One region of the Kaistia sp. MMO-174 genome, then DNA from elsewhere that is predicted to be linked to it. Evidence: riboswitches for the same ligand, from Rfam matches in the RefSeq annotation. Region 1 holds a riboswitch; the other holds the start of a gene.

Evidence for each region. Region 1 has a riboswitch for thiamine pyrophosphate ahead of WFK98_RS21175 (ABC transporter permease). Riboswitches for the same ligand answer to the same signal wherever they lie in the genome.
Region 2: another riboswitch for thiamine pyrophosphate. It lies ahead of thiM (hydroxyethylthiazole kinase); the one in region 1 lies ahead of WFK98_RS21175 (ABC transporter permease).

Annotation. Positions count from the first base shown of each region.
Region 1 covers NZ_JBBCUO010000006.1:92,323-99,594, forward strand. The annotation lists gene WFK98_RS21160 (adenylosuccinate synthase) at 1-991, shown strand, start outside; gene WFK98_RS21165 (hypothetical protein) at 1,041-2,921, shown strand; gene yegS (lipid kinase YegS) at 2,949-3,866, shown strand; TPP riboswitch at 3,919-4,024, shown strand; gene WFK98_RS21175 (ABC transporter permease) at 4,089-4,886, shown strand; gene WFK98_RS21180 (ABC transporter substrate-binding protein) at 4,914-5,858, shown strand; gene WFK98_RS21185 (adenylate/guanylate cyclase domain-containing protein) at 6,096-7,272, opposite strand, start outside.
Region 2 covers NZ_JBBCUO010000001.1:772,497-779,768, forward strand. The annotation lists gene glcF (glycolate oxidase subunit GlcF) at 1-332, shown strand, start outside; gene WFK98_RS03330 (DUF1488 domain-containing protein) at 337-600, opposite strand; gene WFK98_RS03335 (TMEM175 family protein) at 660-1,265, opposite strand; gene WFK98_RS03340 (helix-turn-helix domain-containing protein) at 1,351-2,334, opposite strand; TPP riboswitch at 2,502-2,624, shown strand; gene thiM (hydroxyethylthiazole kinase) at 2,690-3,526, shown strand; gene thiE (thiamine phosphate synthase) at 3,526-4,167, shown strand; gene aceB (malate synthase A) at 4,271-5,866, shown strand; gene WFK98_RS03360 (glyoxalase superfamily protein) at 6,051-6,617, shown strand; gene WFK98_RS03365 (MDR family MFS transporter) at 6,696-7,272, opposite strand, start outside.

The sequences.
Region 1 (7,272 bases):
CGAGAACGCCGCGCTGATCCTGTCGCTGCATCGCGAACTCGACGCCTTCCGCGAGAACAGCAATGCCGGCACCCGCATCGGCACCACCAAGCGCGGCATCGGCCCGGCCTATGAGGACAAGGTCGGCCGCCGCGCCATCCGCGTCATGGACCTCGCCGACCTGCCGGCGCTGCGCGAGAAGATCGAGCGGCTGCTGGCGCACCACAATGCGCTGCGCCGTGGCCTCGGCCAGGAAGAGATCCTCGCCGAGACGCTCTACGAGGAGCTCGCCTCGGTCGCCGACAAGGTCCTGCCGTTCATGGATTCGGTCTGGCAGCTGCTCGACCGCGAGCGTCGCGCCGGCAAGCGCATCCTGTTCGAGGGCGCGCAGGGCGCGCTGCTCGACATCGACCACGGCACCTATCCGTTCGTCACCTCGTCCAACACCGTCGCCGGCCAGGCCTCGACCGGTTCGGGCGTCGGCCCGGGTGCCGTCGGCTACGTGCTCGGCATCACCAAGGCCTACACGACGCGCGTCGGCGAGGGTCCGTTCCCGACCGAGCAGACCGGCGAAGTCGGCGATTTCCTCGGCACGCGCGGCCATGAATTCGGCACGGTGACGGGCCGCAAGCGCCGTTGCGGCTGGTTCGACGCCGTGCTGGTTCGCCAGACGATCCGCACCTCCGGCATCACCGGAATCGCGCTGACGAAGCTCGATGTTCTCGACGGCCTTGAAGAAATCAAGATTTGCGTTGGATATAGGCTGGACGGCCGCGAGATCGACTATCTCCCGGCATCCCAGGCGGCGCAGGCCCGGGTCGAGCCGATCTACGAGACGCTGGAAGGCTGGAAGGATTCCACCGCCGGCGCCCGTAGCTGGAACGATCTGCCGGCGCAGGCCGTGAAATATGTCCGTCACGTCGAGGAACTGATCGGCGCGCCCGTTGCGCTCCTGTCGACCAGCCCGGAACGAGACGATACAATTCTGGTTCAGGATCCGTTTCAGGACTGAGGTTGTCGATCGCAGGCGCCGGTTCGGACGTAGTTAGTAGAATGGGACGATGACCGACTATTACGCGGTATTGAAAAAGGCGGTTTCCGGGTTCGAGAGCGAATCCGGCGACGCGCGTCGTTCAGTTTACGACAAGGCGCGCACGGCGCTGATCGGACAGCTGAAGTCCATCGACCCGCCCCTGACCACGTCCGAGATCTCGCGCCAGCGCCTGGAACTGGAAGAGGCGATCCGCAAGGTCGAGCGCGAGGCGAGCGCCGCGCGCCCGGCCCCGGTCCGCGTCAGCGCCGCGGCGGCCGTTGCCGAGGCGCTTGCCGTCACGCCCGAGCCGGTCGAGCCGGAGCCGGTCGAACAGCTCGAAGAAGAGCTGGAGGCGGAGATCGCGCCGCCGCCGCCTCCGCCGCCCCTGCCGACGCCGGCCTCGCAGCCGGTCGTGGCCCGCCCGCGTCCGGCCGCCGAGCCGCCGCGTCAGCAGCCCGCCGCGCCGACGCCGGCCCCGGCGCCCGTAGCGCCTCCGCCGCAGGCCGCCGAGGCCGAATTCTTCCATGACGAGGCCGACGAGGCGCATGCGTCCGAGCCCGAGATCGAGGCCGACTGGCACGAGCCCGAGCCGCCGCAGAAGCCTTCGCGCCAGCCGCCGCCGGTGCAGCCGCAATGGCCGCAGGTCTCGCCCACGCGCCCGAGCGCCTATGATCGCGCCGCGCCGCAGGGCCGTCGCGAGCCGACGATGTCGGCGCCGGAACCGGCCGACGAGCCCCGCTTCGACGCGGATCTCGAACATGACCACGACCATGACGACAGCCGTCATTTCAGCGCCGACGCCGACTGGGCGCCCGAGCCGCTGCGCGCCACGCCGATGGGGAATGACGCTTTCGACGAGCCGCGCGAGCGCCGTCCGTCGCGTCGCGAGCGCAACCGCGAGGCTGCCGAGCGTCCCGCCGTTTATGTCGAGCGCACCAAGCCTTCGCGCTGGCCGACGATCATTCTGCTGGTCCTGATCGCGCTGATGCTTTGCGGCATCGCGGCGCTGGTCTGGTCGCAGCGCAGCGTTGTCAAGGACGTGATCGGCGACCTGATCTCGTCCTCCGATACCGGCGCCAAGACCGCGTCGAACGAGGACGCGCCGCCGACGCTTTCGGCGCCCGCGAGCAGCAAGAATTCCGATCGCCTCGGCGGCGGCGCCGCGGAAGAGGCGCCGGCGAAGTCGGTCCGCACGGTCGATGCCCAGCCTTCGTCGGATGGCGAGGAAGCCGATCCGCTCGCCGGCGTGATGACGCCGGAGGGCACCGGCTCCGCCGCCCCGGCCCAGGCGCCGGCCGCGGCCGAGCCGGCCGATACGGCCCCGGCGGCCTCGGCTCCCGCCGCGGCGCCCGCGGCCGGAACGGCTGATGAGTCGCTCGTCGCGCAGAAGGCAATCCTCTACGAACAGCCGACCGACGGCACCCAGAACGTCAAGGTGGTTCCGGCCAATGTGACGTGGAAGTTCAACGCCAATTCGCCGAACGGCCCGGAGATCCAGGCCAATCTCGACGTGCCCGAGAAGGGCATGAAGGTGACGCTGAACATCCGCAAGAACAATGACAGCGCGCTGCCGGCGAGCCATCTGGTCGAGATTGTCGTGGATACCCCGGCGAATTTCGCCGGCGGCGGCGTCAAGTCGGTGCCGGCACTGGTGATGAAGCCGACCGAGGAATCGCGTGGCCAGCCGCTCGACGGCGCCGCTGCCAAGGTCGCCGACGGCTTCTTCTGGATCGCCTTCTCGAACGACGCCCAGCCGATGGCGCAGAACGTCGCGCTGCTTCGTGAGCGCAACTGGATCGACCTGCCGATCGTCTACAACAACGACCAGCGCGCGATCCTGACCTTCGAGAAGGGCACACCCGGCCAGCGCGTCTTCGACAAGGCGATGACCGCCTGGGGCAACAAGTAGCGCCACGCCAACCTCGCGGGATGAACCATGAAAGTCCGGCTCATCCTGCATGGCAAGGCGGCGCGCGATCCGCGCGTGCGTGAGGCCGTCGGCGCCGTCCGCGCCGATGGCCATGTTGTCGAGGTCCGCGTGACCTGGGAGGCGGGCGACGCCAGTCGTTTCGCCCGCGAGGCCGTCGCGGAAGCGCGCAAGGGCGCGATTGACTGCATCGTCGCCGGCGGCGGCGATGGCACGGTCAACGAGGTGTTCGCCGCCTCGCTCGCGGCCGAGCCGCCGGAACGCTGCTCGTTCGGCATCCTGCCGCTCGGCACCGCCAATGATTTCGCCCGTTCCACCGGCATTCCCGTCGACGACCTGACGGCGGCGCTCCGGCTCGTCACCACGACCCCGGCGCGACGGATCGATGTCGGCAGCCTGAACGGTCGCGTCTTCGTCAATCTCGTCTCCGGCGGCTTCGGCTCGCGCGTCACCGTCGAGACCGATCCGGAGCTGAAGAGCCGGCTCGGCGGCCTCGCCTATGTCGTCACCGGCGTCACCCGGTTTCGCGAGCTCTCGGCCAATAGCGGCCGCTTCCGCGCCGAAGGCTTCGAGTGGGAAGGCAGCTTCCTGGCGCTCGCGATCGGCAATGGCCGCCAGGCCGGCGGCGGCATCGTGCTCTGCCCGGAAGCCCGCATCGACGACGGCCTGCTTGACCTCGCCATCCTGCCGGAACTCACCGGCGATGCTCGGCTCGAAGCCTTCACGCAGTTGTGGCGGCAGGGCGCGGCGGCCGTCGAGAACATCCAGATCAGGACCCGCAGCGCCTGGATCGAATATGATTCGCACGAGGAACTGCACGTCAATCTCGATGGCGAGCCGGTGAAGACGCGGCATTTCCGCGTCGAGTGCCGGCCCGCCTCCCTTCGCGTCCACCTCGGCTCCACCCCGCTCGACGGCACCGCATAGCAGCTCCGCTCTGCCGGCCCCTTGCACGGGGAAGCATCCTCGGCCATGCTCGCCCCATTCCGAGGGGTGTTCGCGAACGCGAGCTGAGATGGCCTGGGGCCGAACCCTTCGAACCTGATCCGGGTCATGCCGGCGAAGGGACGGGAAGCTGGTTCACGACGTCTGCTCGTTTCCATCGCCATGCGCATGGCCTCGTCCGATCTTCGGAGGAGCGGCTTCGCCATGGTGGCAAGGGCAGAGTTTGAGGGAACTGTGCGACGGCATGGCTGGGCCGGCGGCCTCGCGCGCGGGCTCGCCGTCGCCGTCGCCCTGATTGCCATCTGGCAGATCGTGATCGTCGTCTTCGCGCCGCCGCCCTTCATGCTGCCGCCGCCCGCGCGTGTCTGGCGCGCCCTCGTCGAGCGGCCCGATCTCTGGCGCCGCGACGCCGTCACCACGCTGATCGAGACGATCTCAGGCCTCGTTACCGGTGCGCTCGCCGGCGTCGCGCTGGCGCTGGTCATGACCTTCGTTCCGGCGATCCGGCGCATCCTGATGCCGCTGCTGATCGTCACCCAGGCCTTTCCCGTCTTTGCCATCGCGCCGCTGCTCGTGCTCTGGTTCGGTTTCGGCATCGGCTCGAAGATCGTCATGGCGACGATCGCCATCTTCTTTCCGGTCGCGTCCGCTTTCCATGACGGGCTGGCGCGCACCGATGCCGGGCTGATCGACCTGAGCCGCCTCTACCGGGCCAGGCGCTGGCAGGAAATCCTCTATCTGCGCATCCCCGACGCGCTGCCGGCGCTGGCCTCCGGACTCCGCGTCGCCGCTGTCTACGCGCCCGTCGGCGCGCTGATCGGCGAATGGGTCGGCGCCTCGTCGGGGCTTGGCTACGCCATGTTGATGGCGAACGGCAGGGCGCAGACCGACGTCGTCTTCGCCGCGCTGGCGCTTCTCGCCGCCATGGCCGTGCTGGTGCGCGCCGCGGTCGAGATCGCCACGCGCCATATCGCCCCTTGGGCGCCCGAAACCATCCGCTAATCCCCTCGACCTGCAAAGGAAACGTCGATGAAACCCTTCCTCCGGCTCGCGGCGCTCGGCCTGGCCGCTGCCCTGACGATCGGCCCGGTCCAGGCGGCCGACAAGCTGACCGTCCTGCTCGACTGGTTCTACAATCCCGACCATGCGCCGCTGGTGATCGCCAAGGAGGGCGGCTTCTTCGAGAAGCACGGCCTCGACGTCGAGATGATCGCGCCTGCCGACGCCAGCGCGCCGCCGCGCCTCGTCGCCGCCGGCCAGGCCGATATCGCGATCACCTATCAGCCGGACCTTATGCTGCAGGTGAAGGAAGGGCTGCCGCTGACCCGCATCGGTACGCTGATCGAGACGCCGCTCAACGCGCTGATCGCGCTCAAGGACGGGCCGATCAAGACGCTCGCCGACCTGAAGGGCAAGAAGGTCGGCTATTCGGTGGCGAGCCTGCAGAACGCCTATATCGGCGCCGTCCTCGCCTCCGTCGGCCTCAGCGAGAAGGATGTCGAGATGGTCAACGTCAACTTCAACCTCTCGACCTCGCTGATGTCTGGCCAGGTCGATGCGGTGATCGACGGCTATCGCAACGTCGAGCTGATCCAGCTCGGCCTCGAGGGCAAGCCGGGCATCGCCTTCTACCTGGAGGAGCACGGCGTTCCCGCCTATGACGAGCTGATCTACGTCACTCGCAACGAGCTTCGCGACGACCCGCGCATGGTCCGTTTCCTGGCGGCGGTCGAGGACGCGACGATCTTCCTGACCAACCATCCGGAAGAGGCGCTGGCGATGTTCCTGAAGTTGCACAAGGACCTGGATGACCAACTGAACCGCGACTCGTTCCTGGCGACGCTGCCGCGCTTCGCCAAGCGCCCTGCCGCCCTCGATATCGGCCGCTATGACCGCTTTGCCGAGTTCATGAAGGCGAGGGGGCTGCTCGATTCGATCCCGCCGATCGACAGCTACGCGATCGCGCCGCGATAGGACGGATCGGCATCGATATGCCGGCGCAATCCGTCACCTCTCGCTGAGGGAGGCCTTCGCCCAGCACTAACCTCAGTATTTTGAGGTGGCCGGAGGGCCGTCTCGAAGCACGCAGGGCGGCGTCGGTACGGAGATTTTCCTCTCAGGTGGTGCGTCCTCCGAGACGGCTTGCAGCGCAAGCCGCCTCAGGATGCTGGAGATCGAGACCTGTAGAACCTCAAGGGTTGCGTGAGAGGTTCATTCCGGCAGGCCGGCCAGCTTCAGGCCTTCCATGTAGCGGTCGAGCTGCGGGCCGGCGAGATTCTTGATGCCGTCGCGGACGCCGGCGACCGTCAGGCCCGGGCTTTCGGCCAGGAGCCGACGCACGGCGTTGCGGGCGAGCGTCGTCTGGCCAGCGAGCGCCGCAGAGGTCGCCTGCAGGCGATAGGCCCAGACCATGCCGGGACGGCCATGCAGCGACTGGCCGGCCCAATGCGCCGCCTCGGCATAGTTGCCGAGCAGGAAATGGCAGGTCGCGATGCCGGCGAAGGCGTTGAACTGGATCGGATCTTCCGGGCTCAGCGCGATCGCCTTCTCGAAGCTCTCGATGCCGAGTTCCGGCCGCTCCGAATAAGCCTGCGCATAGCCCAGCCGGGTCCAGGCCCAGGCGAAGGTCGAATCGAGCGCGATGGCTCGCTCGATGAACTGCAGCGCGCGCGACTGGTCGGTGTTGAGGATCGAGAAGGTGGCGCCGATCGCGGTCAGGACAAGCGGATCGGGTTCGCCCAGCTCCGCCGCCAGCTCGGCGAGCGCAATCGCCTCGGCGCGGTCGGCGGCCGGATCGTCGGACCAGAGATAGGTGATCTGCTGACTGAGGCACCAGCCCTTCAGGCTGATCGCGGCGCTCGAACGCGGATCCGCGAGCAGTGCCTTCTGCAGCAGCGCCAGGGCGGCGGCATTGTCCTCGCGCCGATGCGCCCAGAAATGCGGCATTGCCTGCAGCACGAGCTCGTGCGTCTTCAGCGTTTCCGTCGCCTTGCGCCTCACCCGCTCGATTTCCGCCGCCCGGATGGCGGGGCGGAGCGCGCCGGCGACCAGCGTGGCGACTTCGTCCTGCAACGTCAGCGGATCATGGACGGTGCCATCTTTGCGGCCAGACCACAGATGCGCGCCCGTCTCTGCCTCGACCAACTGGGCCGTGACGCGCAGCGTTTCACCGGCCTGGCGAACGCTGCCCTCGATCACGTAGCGCACGCCGAGGTCGCGGCCCAGCGAGCGGACGTCGGTCGGCTTGCCCTTGTAGGTGAAGGCGGAATTGCGGGCGACGACGCGGATGTCGCGCACGCGCGACAGCGTGGCGGTCATCTCCTCGACGACCCCGTCGGCGAAGGCCTCGTGATCGCTGCGCAGCGACAGGAAGCCGGCCGGCTTGAAG
Region 2 (7,272 bases), on a different contig from region 1:
CCTACCACTCCGCCTGCTCGATGCAGCATGGCCAGCAGATCAAGACGACGCCGAAGACGCTGCTGTCGAAGGCTGGATTCACCGTGCGCGACGTGCCGGAGGGACATCTCTGCTGCGGATCGGCCGGTACCTACAACATGCTGCAGCCGGAGCTCTCCCAGCAGCTGAAGGCGCGCAAGCTCGGCAACATCGCCAAGGTCGCGCCGGATGTCGTCGCGACCGGCAACATCGGCTGCATCACCCAGCTCTCGGGCGGGGTGCCGGTCGTGCATACGATCGAACTGCTGGACTGGGCCTATGGCGGCCCGAAACCGGCGGGGCTTCCCGCCTGATCCCTCAAAGATCGTCGGCGGTCAGCAGGTAGGATCCCTGCGCATGGCGGGAATAGACCCGCTCGGCCGCGCGTTCGATCCGCGCCCGGTTGGCGTCGAAGGCCTGCAGCGCCGCCGCCTCGTCCAGTCCGCCGCCCGGATCAATCCGCGCGAGGGCATCCGTTTCCAGGAAGAACGAGATTTCCAGCGCGCTGTCATAGCCCCAGAACTGGATCCGGTGATGCGAGGGGCTGTAACTGCGGCTTCGGTTCGGAAACTGGAGGTACATGGCGTGATCATACGCCCAACCGGGGCCTTTGGCTGCAAATAGTGCGGCGTTGCCGGGCGCTATCGTTCCGGTGGGGCCTGGCCGGGATGGGCGGCGAGCAGCACGCGCTCGACACGGCGGTCCGGCACCAGCCAGATCAGCGCCACGGCCACATAGCAGCCGATCGCGATCCACGGGCTCAGGAAGGCGAGGGCGATCGCGGCCGCGTAGATGGCGACCGAGATCCGGCCCTTTCTGTCCTTGCCGAAGGCGATCGCGATGGGCGACTCCGAGCCCTCGAGGCGGATCAGCGCACGGGCGAGGATGTAGTATGCGATGCCGGACATCATCAGCACGAAGCCATAGACGGCGACCGGTACGGATTCGATGTGGTTCTCGCCCATCCAGGCCGTGGTGAAGGGCATCAGCGACAGCCAGAACAGCAGGTGCAGATTGGCCCAGAGGACGCCGCCGCGCACATGCCGCACGGCGTGGAACATGTGATGGTGGTTGTTCCAGTAGATGCCGATCATGACAAAGCTCAGCACATAGCTGAGAAAGACCGGCAGCAGCGGCAGCAGCGTGTGGATGTCCGCTTCGTGCGGCACCTTCAGTTCCAGCACCATGATGGTGATGATGATGGCGATGACGCCGTCGCTGAACGCCTCGATCCGGCTCTTGTTCATGCCCCTCGCTCCGTCGCCATGGCCCTGCCACGCTAGTCCTTTGCGCGTCGCCGCTCCATCCCTTCGGCGATCGCGCAGGCCTTGGTCAGGCCTCTAGCCAGAGGCGCGCCTTCATCGCCCGCACTCCGGTCGGGGTGTCGCCGAAGCGGCGGCGGAAGCTGCGGTTGAAATGCGAGAGATCGGTGAAGCCAGCTTCGCTGGCGATCTCGATGATCTTCATATGGCGGGCGTCAGGGTCGCGCAGGCGCTTCAGCACCATCGCGAGACGGGCGTTCAGCACATGCTCGGCGAAGGTCTGGCCGGTTTCTTCCAGCAGCACGTGAACGTAGCGCGGCGTGATGCCGAGCCGCGCCGCCAGGCGGGCGGCGCTGAACTTCGGGTCGTGGCTCTCCTTTTCGATGGCGCGCAGGATGGTGGCGCGCCTGGCGGCGCGGACGCCGCCGGCCTCGGCCTGCTCGCGCGCCTCGCCGCTGGCGCCGAGCGCGACGGCGATCAGGTCGACGAGATGTTCGCCGAAGACGCGCGCGGTCGTATTGCCGAGTGGCGCGCCATGGCTGAACAGGCCTTCGAGGTAGCTGGTGAGCAGGCGCAGCGCGAAGGCATGGTCGCCGAGCGGCGCGCCGGCGAGGCGGTCGATGCGCGGCGTCAGGGTTGCGATGTGGGCGCGCGAGGTGCGCACGCCCCAGTAGCGCGTCGCCGTCTCCATGCGCAGTCCGCCGGTCTGCGAACTGTCGCAGAGAAGGCCGTCGCCGGGAGCGATGCGGCGCGGCTCGCCCTGCGTCGCCATCATTTGTCCCTCGACGCAGAGAAAGGCGAACAGCGCGTCGTTGCCGTCTCGCACCAGGCTCGGCGTGCGCAGATAGCTCGCCGGCGAGGTGGAGATGATGGCGATATCGACAGGGCCGGCCTGGCAGAGCTCGATCTCGCCTTCGAACGGGCTGTCGTCGTGGCGGACGATGTCGAGCGCGACGGCGCGGCGGACGATCTCCTCGCAGAAAACGGGGAATCGGTCCTTCGCGGGCAGGGCCTGCGTGGAAAACTGCTGGCGGCCGGGATAGGGCTGGAGCATGCGGCGGGTCTCGTGCGGCGGCCGAGGCCTCGGCCCGGACGCGGATTGCAAAGGCGAAAGCTAGCAGGCCCCGAGGTTAGGTCGCCGTGACCGCGGTCACAAGGGCCCGGCAGGTCCGTTGACGACCGCTTGCCCCTTGCCTGGATGCCAAGCCGTGATAGGGTCCGCTCGTCTCATCGGGGTGCCCTGATCCATCGGATTTTCCGGCGGATCCTGGCTGAGAGGTCTTTGGACTAACCCGCGAACCTGATCCGGATCATGCCGGCGGAGGGATTGAGTCAAGCGCCTGGATGCTTCCGCACCTGGATGACCTTGCCATCGTTCCGTCCTGCGTCACAGCAAAGGACGTCCATTCTTGTCTCCCACCCAACATCGCCACCTGACGGTCGCCGACGCCGCCGGCGCGCTCGAAGCCATGCGCGCCGCCCGTCCGCTCGTGCAGAACATCACCAATTACGTCGCCATGACGATCTCGGCCAATGTGCTGCTCGCCGTCGGCGCGTCGCCGGCCATGGTGCACGCCGCCGAGGAGGTCGACGAGTTCGTCGCGATCTCCAGCGCGCTGGTGATCAATATCGGCACGCTGTCGCCGCAATGGATCGAGGGCATGCGCCGCGCGGTGAAGCAGGCGGTGGCGCTCGGCAAGCCCTGGGTCCTCGATCCGGTCGGCTGCGGCGCCACGAAGTTCCGCACCGATTTCGCCGTCGAGATGAGCCGGGCCGGCCCGGCGATCATCCGCGGCAATGCGAGCGAGATCATGAGCCTGGCGGGAGCCGCCGGGGCAGGGGGCAAGGGCGTCGATTCGACCGCCTCGTCCGATGCGGCGCTCGCAGCCGGCAAGGCGCTGGCGCGCGCCAGCGGCGCGGTCGTCGCCATCACCGGCGAGACCGACTACGTCACGGACGGGGATACGGTGGTGGCAGTCACCGGCGGCAGTCCGCTGATGCCGCTTTCGACCGCTCTCGGCTGCGCGCTTTCGGCGACCGTGGCGGCGTTCGCGGCCGTGCGTCCGCCCTTCGAGGCCGCCGTGGCGGCGCTCGCCGTCTATGGCGCCGCCGGCGCCGCGGCCGCTGCGCGCGTGACCGGGCCGGGACACCTTCCCGCCGAACTGTGCGATGCGCTCCACGCCGCCGATGCCGGCATGCTCGAGCGTTACGCCACGATCAAGACCGTTGAAGAGGTGAATGTCTGATGAGCCGTCCTTTCGATCTTTCGCTCTATCTCGTCACCGACGAGGATCTTGCCGGGCCGCGCGGCGTCGTCGAGACCGTCCGCGCCGCCATTGATGGCGGCGTCACGCTCGTCCAGCACCGCTTCAAGCAGGGTTCGACCCGCGATTTCGTCGCGACGGCGTCGGCGCTGGTCGACCTGCTGCGGCCGCGCGGCATCCCGCTCATCATCAATGATCGCGTCGACGTCGCGCTGGCGGTCGACGCCGATGGCGTGCATGTCGGCCAGAGCGACATGCGGGTCGCCAAGGTGCGCGAGCTGATCGGCCCGGATCGCATCCTCGGCCTGTCGGCGGCGCAGATGCACGAACTGACGCCGGAAGAACTCGGCCCGATCGACTATCTCGGTGTCGGCCCGGTCTTCGCCACCTCGACCAAGCCGAATGCGCCGGATCCGATCGGCTTCGAGCATCTCGGTCGCGTCAAGAGGACGGTGGGCCTGCCCGTCGTCGCCATCGGCGGCCTGAAGCCGGAGCATGTCGAACCGACGCTGGCAGCGGGCGCCGATGGCCTCGCCATTGTCTCCGCCATCATCGCGGCGGAAGACCCTGCGGCGGCAGCGCGCGATTTTTCCACCCGGATCGCGCGCTATCGCGGCAAGTAGGCGACCTTTTCCAATTCGGAACAAGTTCTGCCCTGATCGTGCAGGTTCAGTTGAAGACGGTGGCGTGGCATAGTCGCTCCAACGTTCCCACCGAGGAGTTGTCATGTCCGCCACCAACGCTGAACGTCTGGCTGTGAAGGGGGAGATCGGTCCCCGCTTCGACGAGATCCTGACGCCGGAGGCGCTCGCCTTCGTCGCCGAACTGCACGGCCGGTTCGACGCCAAGCGCCGGGCCCTGCTCGAGTTCCGCAACGAGCGCCAGGTCTTCTTCGACAATGGCGGCCTGCCGGACTTCCTGCCCGAGACCAAGGCGATCCGCGAAGGCGACTGGAAGGTCGCGCCGATCCCGGCCGACCTGCAGGATCGTCGCGTCGAGATCACCGGCCCGGTCGACCGCAAGATGATCGTCAACGCGCTGAACTCGGGCGCGAAGGTTTTCATGGCCGACTTCGAGGATGCGTCCTCGCCGGTCTGGGCCAACATGGTCGAGGGCCAGCTCAATCTCAGGGATCGCTGGGAAAACCGGATCGACTTCACCGATCCGCGCACCGGCAAGGCCTACAAGCTCGGCGCCAATCCGGCCGTGCTGATCATCCGTCCGCGCGGCTGGCACCTGCCCGAGCGCCACATCACCTTCGACGGCATGGACGCATCCGGCTCGCTGGTCGATTTCGGCCTCTATGTCTTCCACAACGCCAAGGCGGCGCTGGCGCAGGGTTCGGGCCCGTATTTCTACCTGCCCAAGACCGAGAGCCATCTGGAGGCCCGTCTCTGGGACGAGGTCTTCACCTATGCCGAGGAGGCGCTTGGCCTCGCGCATGGCACGATCAAGGCGACCGTGCTGATCGAGACGCTGCCGGCGGCCTTCGAGATGGACGAGATCCTCTACGAGCTGAAGGATCACATGGCCGGCCTCAATTGCGGCCGCTGGGACTACATCTTCTCGTTCATCAAGACGCTGCGCAACAACAAGGCGTTCCTGCTGCCGGATCGCGGCCAGGTCGTCATGGGCAAGGCCTTCCTGCTCGCCTATTCGGAACTCCTGATCAAGACCTGCCACCGCCGCGGCGCCTTCGCCATGGGCGGCATGGCGGCGCAGATCCCGATCAAGAACAATCCCGAGGCCAACGAGGCGGCTTTCGCCAAGGTGCGCGCCGACAAGGAGCGCGAGGCCAATGCCGGCCATGACGGCACCTGGGTGGCGCATCCCGACCTCGTGCCGGTCGCCATGGAAGTGTTCGATCGCCTGATGCCGACGCCGAACCAGCTCTCGCGCCTGCGCGAGGAGGTTTCCTTCGGCCAGAAGGACATGCTCGCGATCCATGACGGCACCCGCACGGAAGAGGGCCTGCGCCACAACATCCGCGTCGGCGTCCAGTATATCGAGGCATGGCTGCGCGGTCGCGGCGCGGTGCCGATCTACAACCTGATGGAAGATGCGGCGACGGCCGAGATCAGCCGTGCCCAGATCTGGCAGCAGCTGAACTTCGAGGCGACGCTGGAAGACGGCCAGAAGGTGATGGAGGAACTGTTCCGCCGCGCGCTGGCCGAGGAGATGGAAGTGGTGAAGGGTGAGGTCGGTCCGGACAATTATGCCGCCGGTCGCTTCCCCGAGGCGATCAGCCTGTTCGCCAAGCTCTCGACGGCCAAGACCTTCGAGCCGTTCCTGACGGTGCCGGCCTACAAGCTGATCGACTGAGCCGATTGACGCGTCGACCGCGTCGACTAAGATCGCGGCAGGCTGGTGCAGCCTGCCGCTTGCGCCCTTCGGGGTATGGTGAATGCACCGGATGAACCGAACCTGATCCGTTGGCCCCGGCGAACGCCTCAGCAATGCAAGCACTGACGTGACTGCGTTCGCCCTGAGGCAAGGAACAGGTTGTATGCGCGATTTTCGCGATGCCAAATCCATGGCAAAGGCGCTGCGGGCGGTGATGGCCGAGCGCGATATCGAACTCACCCACGGCGAAACGCTCGAGATCGTAGCCCGCCAGTTCGGGCTCGACGACTGGAACGTCCTCGCGGCGGCGATCGCCGCCGAAGCCGACCCGATCAAGGCTGCCGCGGCGGACGGATTGCAATTCACTCGGGTGATCCCGATCCTGCGGATCTTCGACATCGCCAAGGCGATGGAATTCTATCGCGATTTCCTCGGCTTCCATGTCGATTGGGAGCATCGCTACGGCGAGGGCATGCCGCTCTATGCGCAGATCTCGCGCGCCGGCGCGGTGCTGCATCTCTCCGAGCATCACGGCGACGCCAGCCCTGGCTCGACCGTGTTCGTCTGGATGCGCGGGATCGAGGCCTTCCACCGCGAGCTTCTGGCCAAGAAGTATGGCTATTCGCGCCCGGGGCTTCAGGATACCGGCTTTGACGCCCGCATGGTGCAGGTGCCGGATCCGTTCGGCAACCGCATCCGCTTCCATGAGGCTAATTCCGAAAGCCCGTAGTCGTCCGGCGTGTTCCAGCGCGCGAGCGACTTCCGAAAATCGCCCCAACCCGACCGCTCGGGTTGGGGCCTTGTGCGTCTAGACCTCGACCGCCGAAGGGGCGGGGCCGCGGGTGCTGCGCAGCGGGCGCTCTTCCATGATCGCGAGCAGCGCCAGCGAAATGGCGATGCAGATCGTTGCCGCGATGAACACGCCACGGAAAGCGCCGGCGAGCGAAATGCCGGCCCCAGCTGCTGCGGCAATCTTGGCCTCGACCGATCCGCCTTCGCCGCCGGAGATCGCACCGAGGCCGGCGAGGAAGATCGCGCCGAAGGCTGCGACCAGGATGGCGCTGCCGAGCGAGCGCATGAAGTTGATCGTCGCCGTCGCGGTACCGAGGTGATGCGCCTGCACGGCGTTCTGGGCCACCACGATCGTCACCGGGAATAGCGTGCCGAGGCCGGCGCCGATGAAGGCCAGGACGATCTCGATCGAGATCACGTCCATCCGGCCGGCAAAGGCGGCGAGCAGGGCGGTCAGGATCATCGCGACGGCCAGGCCGATGGTCGGCGAGCGCTTGTAGTGCTGGACGCGGGCCATGACGCGGCCGGAGAACTGGGCGCCGAACACCGTTCCGATCGAGAGGGGGATCAGCGCGAAGCCCGATTCCGCCGCC